One region of the Pseudomonas sp. WT-JTC genome, then DNA from elsewhere that is predicted to be linked to it. Evidence: predicted binding sites of a transcription regulator. Region 1 holds the regulator's gene; the other holds the start of a gene.
The links. Region 1 encodes sigma-54, which starts transcription at its own class of promoters, with help from an activator protein. Its sites were predicted from a motif close to ANTGGCATNNANNTTGCTNT; they were not measured.

Region 1 (9,743 bases):
CAAGCAAGGTATTGCTACCTACAAGGGTGACGTGATCATCACCCAGGGCTCGATGAAGGTGACCGGCAACACCGTGACCATCACCCGCACCCCGACTGGCGACATCGACGTGGTGACCTCGGTGGGCAACCTGGCGTACTTCGAGCAATTGCAAACAGCTGGCGACACCAAGCCCGTTCAGGGCTGGGGCGTGACGATCCAGTATCACGCCGCACAAAACCGCGTCGTACTGATCGACAAGGCCAAAGTTGTCGACAAGGACAACAACACCACCCAAGGCGAAAAAATCGTCTACGACACGGTCAAGAAGCTCGCCAGCGCCGGTCGCGCCACGGGCAGCAAGGTCACCGAGGCACGTCCGCGTATCGACATGGTGATCCAGCCGAAGAAGAAAACCGACGAGAAAACCCAGTAATGGCAACTCTGAAAGCTCAGCATCTGGCCAAGAGCTACAAGAGCCGCCAGGTCGTGCGTGATGTCAGCCTGTCCATCGACAGCGGCCAGATCGTCGGCCTGCTTGGTCCGAACGGCGCCGGCAAGACCACCTGCTTCTACATGATCGTCGGCCTGGTGCAAGCCGACCAGGGCCGCGTCCTGATCGACGACCACGATGTCAGCCACCAGCCCATGCACGGCCGCGCAAAGGCCGGTATTGGCTACTTGCCACAAGAAGCATCGATCTTTCGCAAACTGTCGGTGGCCGACAACATCATGGCCATCCTCGAGACCCGCAAGGAACTCGACAAGGCCGGCCGTCGCAAGGAGCTGGAAAGCCTGCTACAGGAATTCCACATCAGCCACATCCGCGACAACCTCGGCATGAGCCTGTCCGGTGGTGAGCGCCGTCGCGTGGAAATCGCCCGCGCCCTGGCCACCAACCCGAAATTCATCCTCCTCGACGAACCCTTCGCCGGCGTGGACCCGATTTCGGTCGGGGACATCAAGCAGATCATCTACCACCTCAAGGCCAAGGGCATTGGCGTACTGATCACGGACCACAACGTTCGTGAAACCCTGGATATCTGTGAAACCGCCTATATCGTCAATGACGGCCAACTGATCGCCGAAGGTGACGCAGAGACCATCCTGGCCAACAACCTGGTCAAGGAAGTGTATCTGGGCCATGAGTTCCGCCTGTAAAGGCAGAGGTATCTGGCAGGTCGTCCGAGCGCTTGTCCCGATAAAAAATCAACACTTTTTTATTGTTACAGCGCTCTAGGCAAACGCTGCAGTTTCGGGCATATAATTTGCTTATGTTTGGCGCTCCGGCGCCCTGTAGTGGATGGCGCATGTGCGCCGGCGAATAAGGTGTTAAGCCCCTGCCATGAAACCATCGCTAGTCTTGAGAATGGGCCAGCAGCTGACGATGACACCGCAGCTGCAACAGGCCATCCGCCTGCTCCAATTGTCGACCCTGGACCTGCAACAGGAAATCCAGGAGGCCTTGGAGTCCAATCCGATGCTCGAACGCCAGGAAGAAGGCGACGACTTCGACAATTCCGATCCCTTGGCCGACAACGCCGAACAAAAGCCCAACACCGATATCCAGGAACCCTCCTACCAGGAAAGCGCCCCGACGGTTGATAACCTCGAAGAAGGCGACTGGAACGAGCGCATCCCCAACGATCTCCCCGTCGACACCGCGTGGGAAGACGTTTACCAGACCAGCGCCAGCAGCCTGCCCAGCAACGATGACGACGAGTGGGACTTCACCACCCGCACCTCGGCCGGCGAAAGCCTGCAAAGCCACTTGCTGTGGCAACTGAACCTGGCTCCGATGTCCGACACCGATCGCCTGATCGCCGTGACCCTGATCGATTGCATCAACAATCAGGGCTATCTGGACGAAACCCTCGAGGAAATCCTCGAAGCCTTCGATCCGGAGCTGGACATCGAACTGGACGAAATCGAAGCCGTCCTGCACCGCATCCAGCAATTCGAGCCCGCCGGCATCGGTGCCCGCAACCTGGGCGAATGCCTGCTGCTGCAATTGCGCCAGTTGCCAGCCAAGACCCCTTGGCTGGCCGAGGCCAAGCGCCTGGTCAGCGATTACATCGACCTGCTCGGCAGCCGCGACTACAGCCAGTTGATGCGCCGCATGAAGCTCAAGGAAGATGAACTGCGCCAGGTCATCGAACTGGTCCAGAGCCTCAACCCGCGTCCGGGCTCGCAGATCGAGTCCACCGAAGCCGAGTACGTCGTTCCCGACGTGATCGTGCGCAAGGACAACGAGCGCTGGCTGGTGGAGCTGAATCAGGAGTCGGTGCCACGGCTGCGGGTCAACGCCCAGTACGCCGGTTTCGTGCGCCGCGCTGACACCAGCGCCGATAACACGTTCATGCGCAATCAGTTGCAGGAGGCCCGCTGGTTCATCAAGAGCCTGCAAAGCCGCAATGAAACCCTGATGAAAGTAGCCACCCAGATCGTCGAGCATCAGCGCGGGTTCCTCGAATATGGCGACGAAGCCATGAAGCCGCTGGTCCTGCACGACATCGCCGAAGCGGTCGGCATGCATGAGTCGACGATTTCACGGGTGACCACCCAGAAGTTCATGCATACCCCCCGGGGCATATATGAACTGAAATACTTTTTCTCAAGTCACGTAAGCACCTCCGAAGGCGGCGAATGCTCGTCCACGGCGATCCGGGCGATCATCAAAAAACTGGTTGCCGCGGAAAATCAGAAAAAGCCGTTGAGTGACAGCAAGATCGCTGGTTTACTGGAGGCACAAGGCATTCAGGTGGCCCGCCGCACCGTCGCCAAGTATCGCGAATCCCTCGGGATCGCGCCTTCGAGCGAACGCAAGCGGTTGATGTAGGGCCACGCCACAGCGTTCCAGTGGTAGATCATCTGGTCTACCGCTTTATGCACTGGCAACGAAGGAGAAGCTGTATGCAAGTCAACATCAGTGGACACCAACTGGAAGTGACCGAACCTCTCCGCTCCTACATCGGCGAAAAACTCGAACGACTGGAGCGACACTTCGACAAGATCACTAACGTGCAGGTCACGATGACCGTCGAAAAGTTGAAGCAGAAAATCGAAGCCACATTGCATATTCCCGGGAATGAAGTGGTCGCGAACGCGGAACATACCGATATGTACGCCGCGATCGATGCACTCACCGACAAGCTGGATAAACAACTCAAAAAGCATAAGGAAAAGACCCAGAGCCTCCTTCAGGGCGCAACCGGTCGCTAACACTCCCAACCCATGATCCGACTTGAAAGTATCCTGACCCCCGGCCGTTCCCTGGTGAACGTGCCGGGTGGCAGTAAAAAGAAAGCCCTCGAACAAATTGCCAATCTGATCGCCCGCGAAGTGCCGGGTCTGGAGATGCAAGATGTCTTCGAGGCGCTGATTGCCCGTGAAAAACTCGGCTCCACCGGTTTTGGCAACGGCATCGCCATTCCACATTGCCGTCTCAAGGGCTGTGTATCGCCCATCAGTGCATTGATGCACCTTGACGCCCCTATCGATTTCGACGCCATCGATGGTGCGCCGGTTGACCTGCTGTTCGTATTGCTGGTCCCGGAAGCCGCCACCGATGCGCACCTTGAACTGCTTCGGCAGATCGCCAGCATGCTCGATCGCAAGGACGTGCGCGACAAACTGCGCAGCGCTCCGAGCAATGAAGCCCTGTATCAGGTTGTCCTGGACGAGCAAAACGGTCAGTAATCATGCGCTTGATCATCGTCAGTGGCCGCTCCGGCTCAGGTAAAAGCACCGCCCTCGACGTCCTTGAGGACAACGGGTACTACTGCATCGACAATTTGCCTGCCGGCCTGCTGCCGGAACTGGCCGAACGAGCGCTGATTCATACTGAACTGGTGCAGCCGCTGGTCGCCGTTTCCATTGACGCCCGCAACCTGCCCAGCCACCTGTCACGCTTCCCCGACCTGCTCGAAGAAGTCCGCAGCCGCCACATCCAGTGCGATGTCCTGTACCTGGACGCCGACGAAGAAACACTGCTCAAGCGCTTCTCGGAAACCCGCCGACGTCACCCCCTGACCAACGCCAACCGCTCGCTGGCCGAAGCCATCAGCGTCGAGAGCGTCCTGCTCGGGCCGATTGCCGACCTCGCCGATCTCAAGATCAACACTACCAGCCTGAACCTGTATCAACTGCGCGATGCCATCAAACTGCGCCTGTTGAATCAACCGGAACCCGGCACTGCGTTCCTGGTGGAATCCTTCGGGTTCAAACGCGGCATGCCGGTGGACGCCGACCTGGTGTTCGATGTGCGTTGCCTGCCAAACCCTTACTGGAAACCGGAATTGCGCGAGCAGTCCGGGCTCGATCAACCGGTTGCCGAATATCTGGCGGCACAGCCGGATGTCGAAGAGATGTTCCAGGACATTTCCACATACCTGCTAAAGTGGCTGCCTCGTTTTGCCGCCAGCAACCGCGCCTACGTCACCATTGCCATTGGCTGCACGGGCGGACATCACCGCTCCGTCTACCTGACCGAGCGTCTGGGGCAGACGCTGCAAAAATCCCTGAAGAACGTCCAGGTTCGCCACCGCGACCTCAGCTAAAGGACTCACATCGCGATGCCTGCTCTGGAAATCGAAATCATCAACAAGCTGGGCCTGCATGCCCGCGCTTCTGCAAAATTCGTTGGTGTCGCCGGCCAATTCACGGGTTGCACGATCCGCGTGGGACGCACGCCAGAATCCACCGTCGATGGAAAAAGCATCATGGCCATGATGATGCTCGCCGCCGGCAAGGGCACCAAAATCCATCTGAGCACGGAAGGCGAGCAGGAACGGGAAGCGATGGATGCGCTGGTGGCCTTGATCAACAATTACTTCGACGAAGGCGAGTAAACGCGCGGCTTTGTGGCGAGCGCCGTATCCATCACCATCATCAAGCAAAACGGCGTTTTTGTTTCTGTGTTTCCCGAAACTCCGCGAAGAACCATAAAAAAGGCGCGCCACCCATTGGGTGGCGCGCCTTTTTGTGTCACAGGAAGGGTTAGCTGCCCGCCACCGTCATCCGCTCGATCAGCACCGAACCGGTGCGGATGTTGCTGCGAAGTTCGAGATCATTACCGATCGCGACGATCTGTTTGAACATGTCGCGCATGTTGCCGGCGATGGTCACTTCCTGGACCGCGAACTGGATTTCGCCGTTCTCGACCCAGTAACCCGCCGCGCCCCGGGAATAATCACCGGTGACCATGTTCAGCCCCTGGCCCATCAACTCAGTGACCAACAGCCCGCGCCCCATACGCCGCAGCAAGGCCGCCTGGTCTTCATCGCCGTGGGTGACGAACAGGTTGTGCACGCCGCCAGCGTTGGCCGTACTCGGCATGCCGAGCTTGCGGCCGGAGTAGGTGCCGAGGATGTAGGACACCAATTCGCCTTTTTCGACGAACGGCTTGGCGTAGGTTGCCAGGCCATCGCCATCGAACGCAGCACTACCCAATGCCCGCATCAGGTGCGGACGCTCGTCGATGGTCAGCCACTCCGGAAACAGCTTCTGACCGAGAGTGCCCTCGAGGAACGAAGACTTGCGATACAGGCTGCCGCCGGAAATCGCCGACAGGAAACTGCCGAACAGCCCCCCGGCCAATTCTGCGGAAAACAGCACCGGCACCTCGCAAGTCGGCACCGGACGCGCGCCCAGACGGCTCGCCGCCCGTTGCGCAGCGCGCTGGCCGATGCTGACCGGGTCGGCGAGCAAATTGCCCTGTCGGTTCACGTCGTACCAGTAATCACGCTGCATCTGGCCGTCGGCTTCAGCGATCATCACGCAGCTCAGGCTGTGGCGAGTGGACGCGTAACCGCCGATAAACCCATGGCTGTTGCCGTAGACGCGGCAGCCCTGATGGGTGCTGAGGGTGGTGCCGTCGGCGTTCTTGATCCGGCTGTCGGCGGCAAACGCCGCGGCTTCGCAGGCCAGGGCCTGTTCGATGGCTTGTTCCGGAGTAATGTCCCATTGGTGGAACAAGTCGAAATCCTGAATATCCCGCGCCATCAGCGCGGCATCCGCAAGGCCCGAGGCTTCGTCTTCCGAAGTGTGTTTGGCGATGGCCAGTGCAGCGGCAACCGTTTCGCGAATCGCTTCCGGACCGCTGGCCGAAGTGCTGGCCGAGCCTTTGCGCTGGCCGACATACAAGGTGATGCCAAATCCCTGATCGCGGTTGAATTCGACCGTTTCGACTTCACGCTGGCGCACCGTAGTCGACAAACCCTGCTCAAGCGACACCGCCACTTCACAGGCACTGGCCCCCTGGCGCCTGGCTTCAGCGATGATCTGCTCGACTTGTTCCTGCAGTGCCGGCAACGCTTGTGGGCCGACGCTTTCAACTGCACTCATGCTGTTCTCCACTCAAATTCTGCTTTCGGTAACGGTCATCGAGCGACCGGGCCGGACAAGCGGCCCCCGACTGGTTATCATGGCGGCGTTTCTTAGCGGACTGCCACCATGGTTGATTCTTACGACGACTCCCTCGATACGGGAGAAAAAAGCAAATCCCAGGTCAAACGCGAGCTGCATGCTCTGGTTGACCTTGGCGAGCGCCTTACAACACTCAAGCCTGACTTGGTTGCAAAGCTGCCCTTGACCGACGCCTTGCGCCGGGCCTTGGCCGATGCACCCAAGCACACCGCGAACATCGCGCGTAAACGGCACCTTCAGTTCATCGGCAAGCTGATGCGCGATCAGGACACTGACGCCATTCTGGTCTTGCTCGATCAACTCGATGCCTCCACTCGCCAGTACAACGAGCGTTTCCATAACCTGGAGCGCTGGCGAGATCGCCTGATTGCCGGTGACGATGCCGTTCTGGAAAAGTTCGTCGTCGACTACCCTGACGCCGATCGCCAGCAACTGCGTTCCATGATCCGTCAGGCCCAGCATGAGGTTGCGCAAAACAAGCCTCCTGCTTCCAGCCGTAAAATCTTCAAGTACATCCGTGAGCTGGACGAGACTCAACGCGGTCTGCGTTGAATCCCTGATCGGGTGAGTTGCCCTGCAACTCACCCGAAGCTTCACTGTTTCAAAAACCGCTTACGCGCCCGTGCCACCCACGGTGATCGCATCAATCTTCAGCGTTGGCTGGCCGACACCCACCGGCACCGACTGCCCATCCTTGCCGCACGTGCCCACGCCGCTGTCCAGCGCCAGATCATTACCGACCATCGACACCTTGCTCATGGCTTCCGGCCCGTTGCCGATCAACGTCGCACCTTTGACCGGTGCAGTGATCTTGCCGTCCTCGATCAGGTACGCCTCGCTGGTGGAAAACACGAACTTGCCGCTGGTGATGTCCACCTGACCGCCACCCAGGTTGGCGCAGTAGATGCCGCGTTTCACCGAGGCGATGATTTCCTCCGGGTCGCTTTCACCGGCGAGCATGTAGGTATTGGTCATGCGCGGCATCGGCAGGTGCGCGTAGGATTCGCGACGGCCGTTACCGGTGCGAGCCACACCCATCAGGCGGGCATTGAGCTTGTCCTGCATGTAGCCCTTGAGTACGCCGTTTTCGATCAGCGTGGTGCATTCGGTCGGCGTGCCCTCGTCATCGACGCTCAACGAGCCGCGACGACCGGCCAGGGTGCCGTCATCGACAATGGTGCACAGCTTCGACGCAACCATCTCGCCCATGCGCCCGCTATAAGCCGAGCTGCCCTTGCGGTTGAAGTCGCCCTCCAGGCCATGACCGACGGCTTCATGCAGCAGCACACCCGACCAGCCGGAACCGAGCACCACCGGCAAGGTTCCGGCCGGTGCCGGAATGGCTTCAAGGTTGACCAGCGCCTGGCGCAACGCTTCACGGGCATAGCCCATGGCGCGGTCTTCGCCGAGGAAATAACGGTAATCGGTCCGACCGCCACCGCCATGACCGCCGCGCTCGCGGCGACCGTTCTGCTCGACGATCACGCTGACATTGAAACGCACCAACGGCCGCACATCCGCCGCCAGACCGCCGTCGGTGGAAGCCACCAGAATCCGCTCCCAGACACCGGCCATGCTCACGGTGACTTGCTGGATGCGTGGGTCGAGGGCGCGGGTCGCGGCGTCGACTCGCTTGAGCAAATCGACTTTCTCGGCACGGGTCAGCACTTCCAGGGGATTGTCCGGCGCATACAACTGCGCGACGTCCTGGCTGGTGAATGCCTGTACCGTGCCGTGTTGCCCGGCCCGGGAAATCGAACGGGCGGCACGCGCCGCAGCGCCCAGGGCTTCAAGAGTGATGGCATTGCTGTAGGCAAAACCGGTTTTTTCACCCGATTGCGCGCGCACGCCCACACCTTGGTCAAGGTTGAAGCTGCCCTCCTTGACGATGCCGTCTTCCAGCGCCCAGGACTCGGAGATCTGTCCCTGGAAATACAGGTCGGCCGCATCGATGCCCGGCCCGGCCAGATCGCCAAGCACGCCTTGCAGGCTCTCGATCGTGACGCCACCGGGCGCCAACAGGTGTTCACTGACTGAGGACAACAACTCGCTCATATGCTTTACGCCTTAAATTCGTCGTTCTGATGCAGGTCGCTGGGCGCCCTGCGAGAAAAAGCGCCGGTGACTGGACACCGGCATCCGCGCCCGGATGGACGCCTGTTCGCTACTGTCGCGTTCGGCCAGCAGCACGGCCTCGCCTTGATCCTGTTGTGCCAGCACACGACCCCATGGGTCGATTATTGCCGCATGCCCCCAAGTTTCCCGCGGCCCCGGATGCGTCCCACCTTGGGCTGCCGCGAGCACATAACACTGGGTTTCGATGGCTCGCGCGCGAATCAGCACGTCCCAGTGCGCAGCGCCGGTCACGGCGGTAAAGGCCGACGGCGCGGTAATCAATTCCGCTCCGGCAGCACGCAATTCGCTGTAGAGCTCCGGGAAGCGCAAGTCATAACAAACCGTCAGTCCGACCCGGCCGACCGGTGTGTCCGCCACGACCACCCCGCTGCCATAAGCATAGTCATCGGATTCACGATAACGGCCACGATTGTCCGCCACATCGACGTCGAACAGGTGCAGCTTGTCGTAGCGCGCCACCGTTTCGCCCTGGTCGTCGACCAGCAACGAACAGGCATGCACTTTGGCCGTCGGTTGATCCACCGGCGGCAACGGCAATGTGCCGGCCACTATCCATAACTTGAGGTCGCGTGCGGTCTGTTTCAACCAGGGCAGGATCGGGCCTTCGCCCAGTGCTTCGGCGCGCCCGATGTCGGCAATGTCGCGCCGGCCCATAGCGGCGAAGTTTTCCGGCAATACCGCCAGTTTCGCACCGCCAGCAGCCGCTTGTTCAAGTAGCCGACGGGCCTGGGCCAGATTGGCCAGCACATCGCTCTGGCTGACCATTTGAATCACCGCGACAGACATGACCTTTTCCTTATTGAAATCAACACAGTCCTGTAGGAGCGAGCTTGCTCGCGATGAGTTTGAATGCGACGCGTGTTTTCAGGCGGCCCACGTCATCGTTCACGTCCATCGCGAGCGAGCTCGCTCCTACAAGGGGCGAGCCGCAATGGTCATGCTACTCCATAGGCCCGAAGGATGGCTTTTCAAAAAGGCTTGTCGAAGGTGATTTTCGGTTCTTTCCACGGCCCGTTGACGGTGTATTTCACACTGGCGAAACGGGCGACCCGGTCACCGATCAGCTTGTCGATCAGGAACAGCGCCCCACCGACCGCCGGTGCACCGACGATCAGTGCGGCGATCGGCAGGTTATTGGTCACCGGCAAGGTCACCAACAGTTTCGCATCGATCTGATCGGCCACCATGTTCAGGGTGCCGTC
Region 2 (9,743 bases), 2.4 Mb from region 1:
ACCAGGTTGGTGGACTTCGGCGCCAGGTTGGAGGTATCGATCCGCAGGTCGGTCAGCACGCCGTTGACGATCTTGCCGTTGGAGTCCACACCATAACCTTGCAGGCGGGCAGTGCCGTCGCTGTTGGTGACGTAGCCGTCCTTGTCAGTCTTGAACGTACCGGCACGGGTGTAGGTCAGCGAGCCGTTGTTGCTCAGGACAAAAAAGCCATTGCCCTGGATACCCATGTCGAGCACGTTGCCGGTGTTGTTCACGTCACCCTGGCCGAACTGCTGGGAAACGTTGGACAGGCGCACGCCGTTGCCGACGGTCTTGCTGCCAGTGCCCAGGCGGGTCGCCGAGTACACGTCTTCGAATTCTGCACGGGACGATTTGAAACCGGTGGTCGCGACGTTGGCGATGTTGTTGCCGGTCACGTCCAGTTGTTTGTTGGCTGCATAGAGACCGCTAAGGCCGATATTGAAAGACATCATCACTCCTTTGTGCCGTGTTAGTCGGCTCTACATACCAATGGTTTGAACTTTGGACAGGGCAACGCTGCCCAGCCCGGCCAGATTGAGCATCAACTCACCGCCGGTCTGGCTGATGGTCACGCTGTTGACGGTCGCGGGCAGGTTGGTGATCAACGCGACGGACTTGCCATCGATCGTGGTGGTGGCACCGAACGTGTAGGTGCCCGCAGGTACCGTCTCACCCGCATCGTTCTTGCCGTCCCAGATGAAGCTGGCATTGCCGGCCTTCTGCGAACCGAGGTCGATGGTGCGCACGGTCTTGCCGCTGGAGTCGGTGATCTTCAGGGTGGCGGACGCCACCGAAGACGGAACCACCACCGTGCCGCTGAGGCTCTTGGTGGTATCGACCACGGCCTTGTCGCCCGGTGCGATGACCGAACGGCCCACCAGCGACGACGCCTGCAGTGCCTGGGACGAGTTGTAGTTGCTGGCCAGGCCGCTCACGGTGTTGTTGAGCGTGGTAATGCCTTCCAGGCTACTGAACTGCGCCAGCTGGGCCACGAACGCGCCGTTGTCCTGGGGCTCCAGCGGGTTCTGGTTTTTCAGCTGGGTCACCAGCAACTGCAGGAACGCATCCTTGCCCAGGGCCTTGTTGCCCGTGGCGCTGCCGGCTGCCGACGCGAGGCCGTCAGTCGTGGTGTTGGTCTTGATCGAGGAGTTGGCCAGGATGTCGTTGAGGCTCAAACCACTGGTGGAATCGGTAACACTCATCTGAGTCGCCCCTTATCACTGACCGAGGGTCAGGACCTTCTGCATCATGGTTTTGGCGGTGTTCATCATTTCGGCGTTGGTCTGAAACGAACGGCTCGCGGAAATCATGTCGGCCATTTCTTCAACCACGTTGACGTTCGGGTAGTAGACGTAGCCCTTGGCATCGGCCGCCGGATGGTTCGGCTCGTAGCGCGCCTCGAGGTTGCTCTGGTCTTCGACCACACCCAGTACCTGCACGCCCTGCCCGGCAGCGTCCTGGCTCTGGAACAGCGAGTCGCTGCCGCCGCTCTGGCCGCCCTGGAACATGGTGGCGAACACCGGGTGGCGCGCGCGGTAGGTCTGATCGATGCTCGACGAGACGGTCTCGGCGTTGGCGATGTTCGAAGCGACGGTGTTCAAACGCGTGGTCTGCGCACTCATGCCGCTACCGGCAATGTTGAAAACACTGGATAGAGACATGGCTTACTCTCCGCGCAGGGCTGATACCAGCCCTTTGAATTTGCTGTTGAGCAGGGTGAAGCTGGCCTGGAAGCCGATCGCGTTTTCCGCGTAGTTCGACTGCTCCAGCTGAGCATCCACGGTGTTCTGGTCGATCGACGGTTGCATCGGCGTGCGATACAGCAACGACTCATCGCCATTGCCCAGACCTTCAGCTTCGATATGACGGCTGTTGGTCATGTTCAAGGCGAACGTGCCGTTTTTGGTTTTCTCGTTCTGCTCGGCGAGCACTTTCGAGAAGTCCAGATCCCGAGCCTTGTAGTTCGGGGTATCGGCGTTGGCGATGTTGTTGGCCAGGACTTCGGCACGCTGGGCGCGGAAGCCCAGGGCTTGTTCGTGGATACCGAGCGCTTTATCGAAGCTGATGCTCATGTCGGGAAACCTTCGGGTGACCTGATTTTTCGTAGGATCAACTTAGCAAGCCCCATGCCAATTCAAAAAAGCCCGGAAACCGGGGCTTTGCCGGTCATGGCAACGCGGCAATGCCAGAAAAGCGGCAACGGTTTTCCGCCGTATGCCGCTTTTCTGCCGCTTCCTCCAATCCAAAGGACACCGCCATCCCTGTAGGAGCGAGCTTGCTCGCGATGCAAGATTGATCAACACCCGTGTCCGCTGACACACCATCGCGAGCAAGCTCGCTCCTACAGGTGTATGCGCTGTTAGCGGGATATCGGCAGGCATAAAAAAAGGGAGTCCATGAGGACTCCCTTTTTCGATGACACCCGCAAAAATCACTTCGCTTGGTAAATGATCCCCGGGCTGCACTGGACCATCTGGTAATGATCCGGCAAACCGTTCAGCGCTTCGGAAGCACCGAGGAACAGGTACCCCCCCGGCTTCAACGTACTGTGGATGCGCAACAGGATGTCCTTCTTCACCTCGGCGGAGAAGTAGATCAGCACGTTGCGGCAGAACACGATATCGAACTTGCCCAGGCTCGCGTAGCTGTCCAGCAGGTTGAAGGAACGGAACTCCACCCGGCTCTTGATCGGCGCCTTGATCGCCCAGCGCCCCGGCCCTTTCGGGTCGAAATAACGCTGCAGGCGCTCTGGCGACAGACCACGGCCGATGGCCAGGCTGTCGTACTCGCCAGTCTTGCAGTTGGTCAGCATGGTGCCGGACAGGTCGGTGGCAACAATCTGCACGCCCATCCGCAACTGGCCCATGTTGACCCGCTCGAACTCGTCGATGGACATCGACAGCGAATACGGTTCCTGGCCTGAGGAGCACGCCGCCGACCAGATGCGCAGGCGCTGGCCGGGACTGGCCTTGATCGCTTCGGGCAGTACCTTGTTCTTCAAGACTTCAAACGGGTAGGTGTCACGAAACCACAGGGTTTCGTTGGTGGTCATGGCGTCTACCACCTGCTCGCGCAAACCGCTGCGCGGCTGGGTCTGCATGCGCTGAACCAGCTCCCCCAGAGACTTGATGCCTTGCTGTTCCATCAGTTTGTTGAGACGGCTGGAGACCAGGTACTGCTTGTTTTCACCGAGCAAAATGCCACAGGCTTTTTCCAGGAACACCCGGAACTGTTCGAAATCCAAATTACCCGTAGACAATGATGCCGCCTCTTAAATCGTGTTGACTGCCAGGGGTGCAGGCCCCTAGCTGATATCTGCAGCCTTGATCCGGTCGACTACCCGGGATGCCAGGTCATCAGGACGGAATTTGGCCAGGAAGTCATCGGCACCGACCTTCTTGACCATCGCCTGGTTGAAAACCCCCGACAACGAAGTATGCAGGATGATATGAAGCTTTTGCATGCGCGGGTCGTTGCGGATTTCCGCCGTCAGTGTGTACCCGTCCATCTCCGGCATCTCGATGTCGGAAATCATCATCAGGAACTCTTCTTCCGGTTTCTTGCCCTCATCGACCAGTTTGCGCAGGTAATCCAGCGCTTGCCGACCGTCGTTCAACGCCACCACTTCGACGCCGACCGTTTGCAAACAACGCGTGACCTGCTTGCGCGCCACCGACGAGTCATCGACCGTCAGCACACGCAACGAAAGTGCCTTGTGCTGGGTTTCGACATCCACCACACCCACGGAAATCGCTTCCGGCGTCGGCGCCACTTCTGCCAGCACCTTCTCGACGTCGATGATTTCGACCAACTGATTGTCAACCCGCGTCACTGCCGTCAGGTAGTGATCGCGCCCGGTGCCCTTGGGCGGCGGATGGATCTCCTCCCAGTTCATGTTGACGATGCGTTCCACCGAGCGGACCAGGAAACCCTGGGTCTTGGTGTTGTACTCCGTGATGATCACGAAGGGATTGTTCTTGTCCTTCAAAGCACCGGAGCCGGTCGCCATCGCCAGATCAAGGATCGGTATGGTCGCCCCCCGGATGTTCGCCACACCGCACACGACAGGACTGGATTTGGGCATCAGCGTCAGTTGGGGGCATTGCAGCACCTCCCGAACCTTGAACACGTTGATCCCGTACAGCTGCTGGCCGTCGAGACGGAACAACAACAGCTCCAGGCGATTCTGCCCCACCAGTTGCGTGCGCTGGTTTACCGAATCCATTACACCAGCCATGCCCAGACTCCTACACCAACGCCAAGTGTTGTTGCGACGCGCCTTCATCACTAAACGGCACGGCGCTTGCTTTTTTAATCGTTATGAACACAGAACCGACATTTTTTCGACGCCTGACCACACCCTGCCGCAAATTGCTCGGCGTGCTGGCGGCTGTTTGCCTGTTCAACGCTGGCAGCCCTGCCCTTGCTGACGCGGTTACCTTGCCTGACATGCTTATCGGCGTCACTCAGGGCTTTCTTGAATTCACCGTAGAAGACTATCTGGCTACCAGTCAAACGGAAGGTCGCTACGAGATTCAGGTCAACCCGCTCGATCCGCGCATGCACATGCCCATGTGCGACAAGGAATTGACAGCAACCCTTGAGAGCCCCAAGCCGCTGGGACGGGTCACGGTCAAGGTCCGCTGCGAGGGCGCCGCCCCCTGGACCGTCTTCGTGCCCGCTCAAGTCCGCCTGTTTCGCGATGTCGTGACCACCGCCCGGCCACTGCGTCGCGCCGCCATTGTCGAACCCGGGGACGTGGTCCTGCGCGAGCGCGATATCAGCCTGATCAGCCAGGGCTACTTGACCTCCCTTGATCAGGCGATCGGGCAGCGACTGACCCGACCAACGGTCGCCGACCAGGTGATTACCCTGGTGCACATCGAACAGGCCGAGGTCATCCGCAAGGGTGATCAGGTGGTGATTACCGCCCGCAGCGGTACGCTCAGCGTGCGCATGCCGGGCGAAGCCCTGTCAAACGGCGGCCTGAGCGAACAGATCCGGGTGAAAAACCTCAACTCCCAGCGAGTCATCAAGGCGCAGGTCATGGCGCCGGGGCAGGTAGAAGTGTCCATGTAAGGTTCTCGGTTCACCGGAATGTGGCGCTTGCCGCGGCTGTTCCCTAGACTGTGCTCCATGCAGGGCAAGCGCTGACGCGCGCGAGGTTCATTGATAAATGGACCTAAAGTTTTCCAGGGAATGGCCGAAACCATGGCAAGCGTCCAAATTCCCAGAGGTTTTTTATCATGGTCATCGATTTCAGTCGTTTGAACAGCTCCTCGTCCCTTACGGGCAGTACACGTACCAGCGCCAGCAAGGAAAGCGCCGAAGCCGGCAAATCCGCGGCGCTGGAGTCCGCGGCCGAACAGGCCGGTACCGTCAAAAGCGGGGAATCGGTACACCTCAGCGATGAGGCTCAACAGTTGCAGAAGGTCACTGACAAGCTGCGCGATCAGCCTGCCGTCGACAAAGCCCGCGTGGCCGAGTTGAAAGCAGCGATTGCCGATGGCAGCTATAAGGTCGACAGCAACCGTGTAGCCAGCAAACTGCTCAACTTCGAAGCCCAGCGCTAGGCCAACGCCGGCGCCAGGCTTTTGGACGCTTAAAACCCAAGGCCAGCCATGCACGACACTAATTTACTGCAACTGATCACCGACGACTTTGCTCCAGCGCAACACTTGCTGGAATTGCTGCAGACCGAGTCCCTCGCATTGCATGGCCGCGACATGCCATTGCTCGAGGACATCCTGGCGCAGAAACAGGCATTGGTCGTCCTGCTCGAACAGCATGGCCGCAAGCGCAGTGAAGTTCTCGCCAGCCTCAACCTGCCGACCAACCGTGGCGGTCTTGAGCAATTGGCCAGCCAGTCGAGCATTGGCGACCAGTTGCTGGCGCAAAGTGACGTGCTGACCGATCTCCTGGCCCAGTGCCAGGCCATCAACGCCAACAACGGTCAGTCGATCCTCACTCAGCAGGCCGCTACGGCCACCCAGCTGAAAATCCTCACCGGCGGTGAAACCCCGGCGCTGTACGATGCCAGCGGAACATTCTCCAAGCTTGTCAAGCCACGCCAGCTCAGTCAGGCTTAGCCCGCTCGATGAGCCCGCTCTATCCAAGACGCAAAAAATGCTGGCAAAATGCTGGCCAGCCGTAGTCAAATTTTGTCTGGAGATTGATTAACCGTGTCCAATGCCTTAACCGTGGATGATGCTCCGCAGCCACCCAAGGTGCTCTCCACGCCCTTGGAAATCTCCGGCAACCTGCGCCAGCTGCTCGAAAGCCATGACCCGCTGATCATCACGTTCCACGAGCGCAGCCAGCGCTTCCAGAGCTATCTGGTGGATCTGGACCGTGACAGCAACATGATTGCCCTGGACGAAATGATCCCACGCGATGGCGAGCGCTACCTGCTGGCGGGCGAACCGTTCAAGGTCGAAGGCTTCCACGAAGGCGTACGCATTGCCTGGGAAAGCAACGGCCAATTGAACATCGACGAATCCGGTGGCAGCCGCTGCTATCGCGGCGCCCTGCCCGATCAAGTGGTGTACCACCAGCGCCGCAATGCGTTCCGTGCGGCACTGAAGCTGGCACAACTGGTCAACGTCAACCTCGACGGCGAAAAGCTCAAGGCCTCCATCAGCGGCAAACTGCTGGATATTTCCGCGACCGGCTGCAAACTGCGTTTCGAAGGCGACATCACTGGCAGCCTGCAACTGGGTCAGGTTTACGACCGCTTCAGCGCCGACCTGCCCTTTGGCAAAATGACCGCTCCGGTCGAATTGCGTTATCTGCACTTCGAAGAAAAGATTTCCACCACCTTCGCCGGCGTTCGCTTCCACAACATGAGCGGACTGGTGCAGCGTCAGGTCGAACGCTTCGTCTACCAGTTGCAACGCGAAGCCCGCCGCTTCGACAAAGACGACCTCTGACAGAGCGCCAAAAAAACGGGCAGCCCTTACGGTGGCTGCCCGTTTTTTTGTGCCCGGAATTTAAGGCCTGACTTCGCTGAGGTTTGGGTCCCGCCCTGTATCAGGATCTTCCGGCGGCTGATCGGTTTCAGTTTCGGTGACAGTTTCAGGTTCTGATTCAGGCTCTGGCCCGGTACTCACCGGACTGTGCATCTGATCCTGCACCACCTGCTCGTCAACACGCGGGTCGAGGCAGGCCACCAGCGGTGAACTCGTCATGTTGTCCGGCATGGCCACGTGATGCAGCGGCGCATCTTCCACCTGATGCAGGTTGGTCACCGCTTTCGGGCGAATCCGCCACACCAGGACCAACGCGAAGAAACTGAAAAACGCATAAAGCATCTGGCTGCCGAACAACTTCATCAGCACGCCCGCCACCAGTGGCCCGATGCTCGCGCCAACGCCGTAGGTCACCAGTAGCATTGCCGTCAGGGACACCCTGCGATCGCCTTCGACATGGTCATTGGAGAACGCGACCGCCAACGGATACAGGCAGAACTGCACCAGCGAACAGACGAAACCGGCGACAAACAGAATCTCCAGCGGCACCTGCGGCATGATCGCCAACGGCAATGCCGCCAGAGCCAGGCTGAAAGCGAAACTGCGGATCAACACAGCCCGATCGTAGCGGTCGGACAGCCAGCCCAACGGCCACTGCACCAGCAACCCGGCAAAGATGCAGCACCCCATGAACAGGCCGACCTGCTCCGTCGACAACCCTTGCTGCGAGGCATACAGCGGCGCCAGACCGTAGAACGAACCGACGATCAGGCCTGCCCCGAGCACGGTGCTCAATGACTGTGGCACGCGCTTGATAAAGAACCGTGGTTCCATGGGCGCCGGATGCAACGGTGCAGGGTGAATCCGACGGGTCAGGGCCACGGGCACCAGGCACAGGGCGAAACACAGGGCGACCAGCATCAGCAGCTCCAGCCCCAGCGCCGGGTGCATGACCAGAATCAGTTGCCCCATCACCAGCCCCAGGTAAGAGGCGATCATGTAGCCGCTGAACACCAACCCGCGCTGCCTGGCTTCGGCCTGCTCGTTCAGCCAGCTCTCGATCACCATGTACTGGCACATCATGCCGAGGCCGACGATCACCCGCAGGAACAACCAGGCCGGCAGCCAATCGATCAGGCCATGGCCCAGCACCGCCGCGCCGACAATCCCGGCACAGGCCGAGTAGGCCCGGATATGCCCGACCCGGGCAATCAACCGGTGACCGATCTTGCCCCCCAGCACCAGGCCGAAGTAGTTGGCGGCCATCAAGGCACCGACCCACAGGCTGTCGACATGATCGGCAGCCAGGCGCAAGCCCAGGTAAGTACTCAACAGGCCAGAGCCGATCAACATCATCAGCGAGGCGAAATACAGCGCTCGAAAGGATTTCCAGATTTGGCGCATCGGCGTTCCGAGCGGCTCCTTGCAGTGAGAATCGGCTATCGCTAAACGATAGCCGGATGTCGACGGATCGTCAGGCCTGGGCTGCTAAAACACGCCGTTCCCAGGGAGTAATTTCATCCTGGAAACTGCTCAGCTCCAGAGTCTTCGAAGCAATGTAGCCTTCGATGAATTCCGCACCGAACAGTTCCTTGGCCAGCTGGCTACGTTTCAGACGCTCAATGGCCGCATGCAAGGTACACGGCAACGAAAGATTGTCCGGCACTTGGAATTCACCCTGGATCGGCGCACTCGGTTCCAACCCGTTCTCGATGCCATGCAACCCCGCCGCCAGGCTTGCGGCAATCGCCAGATACGGATTGGCATCGGCGCCCGGCAAGCGGTTCTCGACCCGACGGGCCACCGGCAGACTGGACGGAATGCGCAGGCCGGCCGCCCGGTTGTCGTGGGACCAGCAAGCATTGTTCGGTGAGGCGTAAGGGTGGCACAAGCGCTGATAGGAGTTCACGTTCGGCGCAAACAGCGCGGTGAAGTCAGCCATGCAAGCTTGCTGGCCGGCAATGAAATGGCGGAAGGTGGCCGTCTCCTGCCCCGCCTCATCGCTGAACACGTTGCGCCCCGAATCGATCTCGACGACGCTCTGGTGGATATGCATCGAACTGCCCGGCGTATGCGCCAATGGCTTGGCCATGCACACCACACTCAGACCGTGCTTGAGGGCAACTTCCTTGAGCAAGTGCTTGAACAGGAACGTCTGGTCGGCCAGCAACAGCGGATCACCATGCAGCAGATTGATCTCGAACTGGCTGACGCCCATTTCGTGCATGAAGGTATCGCGCGGCAAGCCCAACGCAGCCATGCACTCGTAGACTTCCTTGAAGAAGGGGCGCAGCCCATTGTTGGAGCTGACGCTGAACGCCGACTGACCGTCCTCGCGACGCCCGTCCAGCCCCAGCGGCGGTTGAAAAGCCTGGGTCGGATCCGTGTTGGGGGCGAAGACAAAAAACTCGAGCTCGGTCGCCACCACTGGCGCCAGGCCGCGGGCTGCGTAACGGGCAATCACCGACTTGAGCTGACCACGGGTCGACAGATTGCAGTTGGCGGTGGTGCCCAGTTCAACCGCGTCACAAATGGCGAAGGCACGCGGCGGATGGCTCCAGGGCAGACGGTGGATTTGTGCCGGGTCCGGAATCAGCGCCAGGTCGCCATCATCGCTGCCGTAAAATCGCGCCGGCGGGTATCCGCCCATGATGCATTGCAGCAGCACGCCCCGCGCCATCTGCAAACGTCGACCGTCGAGAAACCCCTCGCAGGTCATCACTTTGCCCCGCGGTACGCCATTCAAATCCGGCG

Region 2: the regulator sigma-54 is predicted to act here: its motif matches at 2,136-2,155, upstream of flgB (flagellar basal body rod protein FlgB).

Annotation. Positions count from the first base shown of each region.
Region 1 covers NZ_CM160042.1:897,581-907,323, reverse strand. Annotated here, with positions in the region: gene lptA (lipopolysaccharide transport periplasmic protein LptA) at 1-415, shown strand, start outside; gene lptB (LPS export ABC transporter ATP-binding protein) at 415-1,140, shown strand; gene AC06G5_RS03945 (RNA polymerase factor sigma-54) at 1,325-2,818, shown strand; gene hpf (ribosome hibernation-promoting factor, HPF/YfiA family) at 2,893-3,201, shown strand; gene ptsN (PTS IIA-like nitrogen regulatory protein PtsN) at 3,214-3,678, shown strand; gene rapZ (RNase adapter RapZ) at 3,681-4,538, shown strand; gene AC06G5_RS03925 (HPr family phosphocarrier protein) at 4,554-4,829, shown strand; gene pmbA (metalloprotease PmbA) at 4,978-6,324, opposite strand; gene yjgA (ribosome biogenesis factor YjgA) at 6,433-6,957, shown strand; gene tldD (metalloprotease TldD) at 7,018-8,460, opposite strand; gene AC06G5_RS03905 (carbon-nitrogen hydrolase family protein) at 8,473-9,327, opposite strand; gene AC06G5_RS03900 (YhdP family protein) at 9,510-9,743, opposite strand, start outside.
Region 2 covers NZ_CM160042.1:5,150,173-5,159,915, forward strand. Annotated here, with positions in the region: gene flgE (flagellar hook protein FlgE) at 1-470, opposite strand, end outside; gene flgD (flagellar hook assembly protein FlgD) at 501-1,223, opposite strand; gene flgC (flagellar basal body rod protein FlgC) at 1,239-1,682, opposite strand; gene flgB (flagellar basal body rod protein FlgB) at 1,686-2,093, opposite strand; gene cheR (protein-glutamate O-methyltransferase CheR) at 2,453-3,280, opposite strand; gene AC06G5_RS23345 (chemotaxis protein CheV) at 3,326-4,258, opposite strand; gene flgA (flagellar basal body P-ring formation chaperone FlgA) at 4,342-5,100, shown strand; gene flgM (flagellar biosynthesis anti-sigma factor FlgM) at 5,268-5,594, shown strand; gene AC06G5_RS23360 (flagella synthesis protein FlgN) at 5,643-6,110, shown strand; gene AC06G5_RS23365 (flagellar brake protein) at 6,204-6,950, shown strand; gene AC06G5_RS23370 (MFS transporter) at 7,011-8,393, opposite strand; gene AC06G5_RS23375 (glutamine synthetase family protein) at 8,464-9,708, opposite strand.